Regions from separate parts of the Cupriavidus sp. P-10 genome, predicted to be linked through region 2. Evidence: predicted binding sites of a transcription regulator. Region 2 holds the regulator's gene; the other holds the start of a gene.

Region 1 (4,417 bases), 430 kb from region 2:
GCATGCCCAGCATCTTGCGCCACAGTTGCAGCGCCGGAACCTTTTTGAACAGCTTCAGTTCGCCATTGGCAGCCTTGGCTTCATAGCCCAGGTAGGCGCGCTCGAATTCCTTGCCGACCTTGTCGTGCAGGTCCGGGCAGGTGGCGGGCGAGAACAGCGTCCATTCGCCGGCTTCCATCACGCGCTTCATGAACAGGTCCGGGATCCAGTTGGCCGTGTTCATGTCGTGGGTGCGGCGGCGGTCGTCGCCCGTGTTCTTGCGCAGCTCCAGGAATTCTTCGATGTCCAGGTGCCACGTTTCCAGGTAGGCGCAGACGGCGCCCTTGCGCTTGCCGCCCTGGTTCACGGCGACAGCGGTGTCGTTCACTACCTTCAGGAACGGGACCACGCCTTGCGACTTGCCGTTGGTGCCCTTGATGTGCGAGCCGAGTGCGCGCACGTTGGTCCAGTCATTGCCCAGTCCGCCCGCGAACTTGGACAGCAGCGCGTTTTCCTTCAGCGCTTCATAGATGCCTTCCAGGTCGTCCGACACGGTGGTCAGGTAGCACGACGACAGCTGCGAGCGGCGGGTGCCCGAGTTGAACAGGGTCGGCGTGGACGACATGAAGTCGAACGACGACAGCAGCTGGTAGAACTCGATGGCGCGCGCTTCGCGGTCCTTCTCGTTCAGCGCCAGGCCCATGGCCACGCGCATGAAGAAGGCCTGCGGCATTTCGATGCGGGCTTCATCGATATGCAGGAAGTAGCGGTCGTACAGGGTCTGCAGGCCCAGGTAGTTGAACTGGAAGTCGCGGCCGGCGTCCAGCGCGGCGCCCAGGCGGGCCAGGTCATAGGTGGCCAGCTTTTCGTCCAGCAGCTCGGCTTCGATGCCGCGGGCGATGAACTTCGGGAAGTACTCGGCGTAGCGGGCCGACATCTCCGTCTGGGTCACTTCGGCGCCCAGGATTTCCTTGCGGATGGTGTGCAGCAGGATACGGGCGGTGACCTGGCTGTAGGCCGGGTCCTTTTCGATCAAGGTACGCGCGGCCAGGATGGCGGAGTCGTACACCTGCGTCATCGGCACGCCTTCGTACAGGTTCTTCAGCGTTTCCTTCAGGATCGGCTCGGCGCTGACGGAATCGCCAAGGCCGGAGCAGGCGTTGTCGATCAGTGCATGCAGCGCGCCAATGTCCAGCGGCTTGGTCACGCCGGCATCGGTCACGTTGACCGAGAAGCCGCCTTCCTGCACGCGGGCCACGGCCTGGGCGCTGGCGCTGGCACGCTCCTGGGCGCGCTTCTCGCGGTACAGCACGTAGGCACGGGCCACTTCATGCTCGCCCGAGCGCATCAGGGCCAGCTCGACGTGGTCCTGCACGTCTTCGATATGGATGGCGCCACCGCTCGGGCGGCTGCGCACGAGGGCGCGCACCACGCTGTCGGTCAGCTGCTCGACGATCTCGCGCACGCGCGCGCTGGCAGCGCCCTGCCCGCCGTTGACGGCGAGGAAGGCCTTGGTCATGGCGACGTTGATCTTGGACGGCTCGAACGCCACCACGGCGCCATTACGACGGATGATCTTGTGATCCGGGTAGCTGGTGGAAGCGGCGCTGGAGGTCTGCTGTGCGTTCGATGCCTGGCTGGCAGCGCCGGCGGCGGCGCCACCCGTGGTGAGTTCGTTCTGGGCCGTTTGCATGTGAAGTCCTGTTTTTAGCCTGGATATAAGAGACAAAAGAGTCCCTGGCGAAATGCTGCGGAAAGAAGGATCCGTTTCGGTGTGACCGCGCACGGACAAACTGCCTTTGCGAGAACATTTCGCCAGGGACTCTCTGTGATTCGCCAGCCTTGCGGAGGTTTCCGGACGGGTTGCACACACTGTGCAACCGCCACCTCACACTTGGGCCAGCCCCCGGTTTGACTACTAGATATAGTGGGTGCTGCTGAAAACTGGGCTAAGTATAGTGAAACGAATCCGAATGACCAGTCTTGACAACCGCTATTTCGGGGTCGATCCGCGGTCGGGCTGGCGGGTGCGGCAGCGCCACATGCCCGGGAGCCTAGAACACACAAGGGTTTCAGAGAAACCGTTCGCAACTGCACATTTCACAAAAATTTTTTTGATTGTTGCGAGCATGCGATAGCCCCTTACCCGCTTGGGGTATGTGTGCCCAAAAAGGGGCGCACGACCACTGGGAACGACGTTACGAATTCATCACCCTGTGGTATGCCGATAGGGCAACATGCCTGGCGGCACGGCTGCACCGGCGGCGAAGCGGTCCCAGTCGAAATGCGGGCCGGGATCGGTCTTGCGTCCCGGGGCGATGTCGCTGTGGCCGGCGATCGCCCGCACCGGATAGGTTGCCATCAGAGCCGGCACCAGCGCGGCCACGGTGTCGTACTGGGCGGGGGTGAATGGCAGGTCGTCGCAGCCCTCGATCTCGATGCCGATCGAAAAGTCGTTGCAGCGCGTGCGGCCGAAGAAGTCGGACTGGCCGGCATGCCAGGCGCGCTGCGTGCACGGCACGAACTGCACCAGTTCGCCCTGCCGCGTCACCAGGAAGTGCGCGGACACCTGGACCTGGTGGATGGTGGCGAAGAACGGGTGCTTGTCCGGGTCGAGCCGGTTCTGGAAGAACGCCTCGATGTCGCCGCTGCCGAACTGGCCGGGCGGCAGGCTGATGTTGTGCAGCACCACCAGGTCCACCGGCATGCCGGGCGGGCGCTGGTCGAAATTGGGCGATGGCACGCGGCGGGCGGCGGGCACCCAGCCGTCTGCGTCGGGCAGGAAGGCTCGCGAGGGCGCGGGCGGGTTGGGCTGGCTCGGCCTGATCATGGCGTGCCCTCGCCCGCGCCGTCACCGGCGTTCTCTGCCACGCCGCGGTCGGCGGCGTCCATGGCTTCGCGGATGCCCAGCTGCTGGATGCGGTAGCGCAGCTGGCGCAGGTTCAGGCCCAGCAGCGGCGCGGCGGCGGTGCGGTTGAAATTGGTCTGCGCCAGCGCCTGCAGGATCAGTTCGCGCTCCACGGCTTCGAGCCGGGCGGTCAGGTCGATCGGGAAGACGATGCCGCGGCAGGCGCGCTCGGTGGCGTCGCCCGCGGGTTCGGGCTGGGCGGTGGACGGTGCGGCGGCCTGTGGTGCGGCAGCGGGTTCGGCCACCACTGCGGGCGTGGGCGCCGCCGCGGGCGGCATCGGCGCCCACATGCCCGGCGCGCCCCAGGGCGCGTACTGGGTCGCAGGCACCGGGGACGCCATCGTGGGCGCGGGCGCCATCAGCCCGGCGCCGGGCGCGCCGGCATCCAGCGGGCCGAGGTCGGCCACTTCGATCTGATCGCTCTCGGCAAAGGCGTAGGCGCGCTCGAGCAGGTTCTCCAGTTCGCGGACATTGCCCGGGAAGCGGTACGCGGCCAATTGCTCCAGCGCCGCGGGCGCCAGGCGCTTGGGATGCGGGTCGCCGTAGCGCACTGCCAGATGGTCCAGGATGGCGCGCGCCAGCACCGGGATGTCTTCGCCGCGCTCGCGCAGCGTGGGCATGCGCAGCGCCAGCACGTTCAGGCGGTAATACAAGTCCTGGCGGAACTGGCCGGCGGCGACCATTGCGGCCAGGTCCTTGTGGCTGGCGCACATCACGCGCACGTCGACGGCGTCTTCACGGCTGGCGCCGATCTTGCGCACGCGACGCTCCTGCAGCGCGCGCAGCAGCTTGACCTGCATCGCCAGCGGCAGGTCGGCCACCTCGTCGAGCAGCAGCGTGCCGCCGTTGGCGGCGTGAAAGAAGCCGCCGCGCTCGCCGTCGGCGCCGGTGAAGGCGCCTTTGACGTGGCCGAAGAACTCCGACTCCATCAGCGTCTCAGGGATGGCGCCGCAGTTGACCGCGATAAACGGGTGCGAGGCGCGCGCGCTGATTGCGTGGATGGCGCGCGCGGCGCGCTCCTTGCCGCTGCCGGATTCGCCGCTGATGACCACCGGCGCCATGCTGCGCGCCAGCCGCGACAGCGAGCGGCGCACCTCCTGCATGGCGGCGGAGTGGCCGGGCAGCAAGGCCGCGGCACGGTCGGCGGCGGCGTCCGCGCCGGCGCTGCCGCCGGCATCGGCTTCGGTGCTGTCGCGCTGCTGGCGGCCGAGCGCGTTGAGCACCAGGCTGCGCAGCTGCTCCAGCGAGACCGGCTTGGCGATGTAGTCGAAAGCGCCGGCCTTGAGCGCCTCGACGGCGTTGTCGGCGCTGCCGTAGGCGGTGATGACCGCCACCGGGATGCGCTCGGGCGCGGCCGACAGCTGCCGCACGATCTCGATGCCCAGGCCGTCGCCCAGCCGCATGTCGGTCAGCACCAGGCTGTAGCGGCCCTGCTCCAGCTTCTGCCGCGCCTCGGCCAGCGATCCGGCCAGCACCACGTCATGGCCCATGCGCCGGATGGAGATGTCGAGCAACTCGCGCAGGTCGGCC
Region 2 (4,417 bases):
ACCGAGCCCACCGACGCCAGGAACGGCAGGTGCGACTCCATCACGTCCATCTCGCGCTGGTACGCCGCTCGCATGGCGCGGCGGGCCGCGTCGAGCAGCGCGCCCGAATCGTTGCCGCGCTCGCGCGCCTTCAGGAACTCGCCCATGCCGGATTCAAAGATCCGCTCGAGCGCGCCGGTGTTGTGGCGGTTGTTGACGGCACTGTTATAGAGCGCCTGCAGGTCGCCGCCGGCCCAGAAGTCGCGCTCGAACCCCTCGGTCTGGGTGCGCGCCGAGCGCAGCGCCAGGTGCTTGCGGAAGATATAGGTCCACGAAAACAGCGACATGACGAGCAACAGCGCCATGACGGCCTGTGCCAGCAGGCTGGCGTGGAGCACCAGCGATACGATCGACAGGTCTTGCGTGACGGTCACGGGATTCATCGGGCGGACTTGATGGTAGCTAGGACGGGGGCGGGAATCGGGGCGGGGCGAAAAGTGCTTCGATCGACGCATCCAACGCGGATGACGCCGGTCGCCAGCATCAGCTCGCCACGCCAGGCTTCCTGCGTGAACTGGACCGAAGCCGGGCCGACCCGGTCGATGCGCGTACGGATCTCGAGCTGGTCATCGAGGCGGGCGGGCGCATTGTAGTCCACCGCCGTACTACGGACGATAAAGACCACGCCGGCCTCGTCGGCCAGCGCCTGCTGCTCGATACCGAGCGAACGCAGCCACTCGGTGCGGGCCCGTTCGAAGAACTTGAGGTAGTTGGCGTAGAACACTACGCCGCCCGCGTCGGTGTCTTCCCAGTACACCCGCAGGGTCCAGACAAAATTTGTCATGGCCGCGATTGTAACGGAGAGAGATCGCGGTTTCGTGTAAACCCGCAGTACGAGTTTGCAACAGCAAGTTGCTGGCCAGCCCTTGACCAGCCTTGGCTGGCGGGTTGACGGCTTGCGGCGGGCGCACTCTACGCGCTACACTGCGCCCAACCATTCCATCTTGCGCGACTGGCGAAGTCAGTGGGCACTACCACGAGGAAGCGCAAGTTCTCTGGCGTGTTGTTTCTAACGCCTGCCGCTCGCCTGGGCAGCGAATGGGAAGCAGGGTGCGCCCTGCGCCGACGGTTAAAGTGCCGCCAGCGCCGGTCGCCGCTAGCCTTCCCCGCGCGCCCTAACCCGATGCTCCCGATGCTTGAATCGGATTCCCCTTTTTTCAGACGAGTTTCGCCATGTTCGAACGCAGCCGTTTCACGATCGACCAGATCGACCCTGAAGTCTTTGCCGCTATCCAGAAGGAAAACCAGCGCCAGGAAGACCACATCGAGCTGATCGCCTCCGAAAACTACACCTCGCCGGCCGTGATGGCCGCGCAGGGTTCGCAGCTGACCAACAAGTACGCCGAGGGCTATCCCGGCAAGCGCTACTACGGTGGCTGCGAGTTTGTCGACATGGTCGAGCAGCTCGCCATCGACCGCGTCAAGCAACTCTTTGGCGCCGAAGCCGCCAACGTGCAGCCCAACTCGGGTTCGCAGGCCAACCAGGGCGTGTACTTCGCCATGCTCAAGCCGGGCGACACCATCATGGGCATGAGCCTGGCCGAAGGCGGCCACCTGACCCACGGCATGGCGCTGAACATGAGCGGCAAGTGGTTCAACGTGGTCAGCTACGGCCTGAACGCCCAGGAAGACATCGACTACGACGCGCTGGAAAAGCTGGCGCAAGAGAAGAAGCCCAAGCTGATCATCGCCGGTGCCTCGGCCTTCGCGCTGCGCATCGACTTCGAGCGCATCGGCAAGGTCGCCAAGTCGATCGGTGCCTACTTCATGGTCGACATGGCCCACTACGCCGGCCTGATCGCCGCGGGCGTCTACCCGAACCCGGTGCCGCACGCCGACTTCGTCACCACGACCACGCACAAGAGCCTGCGCGGCCCGCGCGGCGGCGTGATCCTGATGAAGGCCGAGCATGAGAAGGCCATCAACTCGGCAATCTTCCCCGGCATCCAGGGTGGCCCGCTGATGCACGTGATCGCCGGCAAGGCCGTCGCGTTCAAGGAAGCGCTGACGCCCGAGTTCAAGGAATACCAGCAGCAAGTGGTGAAGAACGCCGCCGTGCTGGCCGAGACCCTGATCGCGCGCGGCCTGCGCATCGTTTCGGGCCGCACCGAAAGCCACGTGATGCTGGTCGACCTGCGCGCCAAGAACATCACCGGCAAGGACGCCGAGCGCATCCTGGGCGAGGCGCACATCACCGTCAACAAGAACGCCATCCCGAACGATCCGGAAAAGCCGTTCGTCACCTCGGGCGTGCGCCTGGGCTCGCCGGCCATGACCACGCGCGGCTTCAAGGAAGAAGAAGCCCGCATCGTCGGCAACCTGATCGCCGACGTGCTGGAGAACCCGCACGACGCCGCCAACATCGCCAGCGTGCGCGAGCAGGTGGCTGCCCTGACCAAGCGTTTCCCGGTCTACGGCTGATGCATCGAGGCCGCTCGCGCCCTTGCGCGTGAGCGGCCGGCAGCCCCGCAAGCCACGCCCTTCACGGGGCTCCGGCTTGCGGGCCTCGCCAACCCGCCCCGCCACCGCAGAAGACCCAACGGAAATGGCGACGGGGTGTTAACTGAAGGTGGTCCGGCATGAAATGCCCCTTTTGCGGTCATTCCAATACCCAGGTTCTCGACACGCGCATGTCCGAAGACGGCGATGCCGTGCGCCGGCGCCGCCGCTGCGAGTCCTGCGACCGCCGCTTCACCACCTATGAGCGGATCGAGTTGTTCTTCCCCGCCATCGTCAAGAAAAACGGTTCGCGCGTCGACTACACGCGCGCCAAGCTGAAGGATTCGATGCGCCTGGCGCTGCGCAAGCGTCCGGTTTCGGCCGAGGCCATCGATGAAGCCATCACCCGCATCGAGGAAAGACTGCTGTCGCTGGGCGAAAAGGAAATCGCCAGCAGCCAGGTCGGCGAGCTGGTGATGATCGAGTTGCGCAAGCTCGACAAGATCGCGTATATCCGGTTTGCGTCGGTGTACCGGAGTTTCGAGGATGTTTCCGAATTCTCCGATGTACTCGCCGAAGTGACCGCGGGCAACAGCAAGCGCTGAGCGCCCTTCCCTTCCCCGACTTTCCACTCGTCTCTCAACGCTCCCAGCAGTCCTGCCGGTACGCGGCGGGAGTAGCCCCGACCGCGTTCAGCCGAGTGCCGGCCTGGTCCAGCAGGTAGGTGCCGCACGCGTCCGCCGCATCGACCGGGACCGCCTGCAGTACATAGCCGTTCGCTGCCAGCGAATTGGCCACCAGCGAGATGTTGTACCGGACCCGGTTGCTGTCGCGCGGCGAGGTGCGGAACGCCGCCGGCAAGGCAAACGCCGCTCCGGCGGTGTCCTGGTCATAGCGCCCATTGACCGAACGAAAGCGCTCCAGCTGCTGCGCCGCCTCGGTCATCATGCCGCGCGCATCGGTGCGATAGCCGCGCCTGACGTATTCGGTGTAGTTGGGGATGGCGATCGCGGCGATGATGCCGAGGATCGATACCGCGACCATCAGCTCGATCAGCGTCATGCCGCCCGTGCCTGGCATGCAGCGGCGGCCAGTTAACCTGTTCATTGTGCGATCTGCCTCCACGACAGCCGGTTGCGGGCGATATTGCCCTTCTCCACCACGCTGATGACATCGCCCGTGGTGGCGCTGGCAACCTTGAGGTGGTCGCTGCTGCCGCCGCCCCCGGTAAAGATGGTCGAGCCGAAGTTGCCCTGCTGGGCGATGCCCGATACCACCAGCACTTTGTCGTTGACCTTTATGTTGTCGTCTCCATCGACCTTGCCGTCGCCATTGACGTCGAGCACCGCATACGGCAGCGCGGCGCCGGTCAGCGCGGCAAAGTCGAGCAGGTTGGAACTGATGCCGCCGACGCACTCGTCGGTCGATGGCGTCAGCGTGGTGATCACCAGCCGTTCCGCGTCGGTCTTCGGCTTGACCACCACGCGTTCGCCCTGCGTCAGCAGGTCGATGTACCAGCCGCGCCGGGTGGTGTAGTCGACCGCATTGCTACTGAGCGTCAGAACGGGACGCGACACCCCATCCACGATCGTCGAACCAGGCGTCAGCGCCTGCGCGCGCAGGTCGCTGCGCGTTGCCGCTGCGGCATTGTTGTCCCACACGCCGTAGACCGAGTTATAGCCCGTGGCCGCGGTGTCAGCGGCGTCGTAGAAGCGGCCGGTGCCAAAGGTCAGCAGGAAGCCTTTCTTCGGATCCTTGGGATTGACCAGCGCAGTCGGCGCGGCGGTGATCGGCTGAACCACGCCCGCGGCGCTTTGCGCGGTGAACAGCGGCGCGCCCTGCGTGGTGCCCATGCGGGCGCTCCAGGCCGCCGGGTTGTCGCCGGCGAGATCGAACTTCCACATCCGGCCTTTCAGGTCGCCGGCATAGACTGCCTGGA

Evidence for each region. The regulator NrdR, encoded in region 2, represses ribonucleotide reductase genes. The targets are predictions, from matches to a motif close to CACNANATNTNGTG.
Region 1: CTP10_RS14425 (ribonucleoside-diphosphate reductase subunit alpha) is a predicted target of NrdR. The motif match lies at 1,896-1,909, and genes of this name have one in related genera.

Annotation. Positions count from the first base shown of each region.
Region 1 covers NZ_AP025170.1:3,135,021-3,139,437, forward strand. Annotated here, with positions in the region: gene CTP10_RS14425 (ribonucleoside-diphosphate reductase subunit alpha) at 1-1,672, opposite strand, end outside; gene ampD (1,6-anhydro-N-acetylmuramyl-L-alanine amidase AmpD) at 2,189-2,809, opposite strand; gene CTP10_RS14435 (sigma-54-dependent transcriptional regulator) at 2,806-4,417, opposite strand, start outside.
Region 2 covers NZ_AP025170.1:2,701,448-2,705,864, forward strand. Annotated here, with positions in the region: gene tolQ (protein TolQ) at 1-422, opposite strand, end outside; gene ybgC (tol-pal system-associated acyl-CoA thioesterase) at 419-823, opposite strand; ZMP/ZTP riboswitch at 978-1,079, shown strand; gene glyA (serine hydroxymethyltransferase) at 1,213-2,460, shown strand; gene nrdR (transcriptional regulator NrdR) at 2,619-3,083, shown strand; gene CTP10_RS12470 (type IV pilin protein) at 3,118-3,585, opposite strand; gene CTP10_RS12475 (pilus assembly protein) at 3,582-4,417, opposite strand, start outside.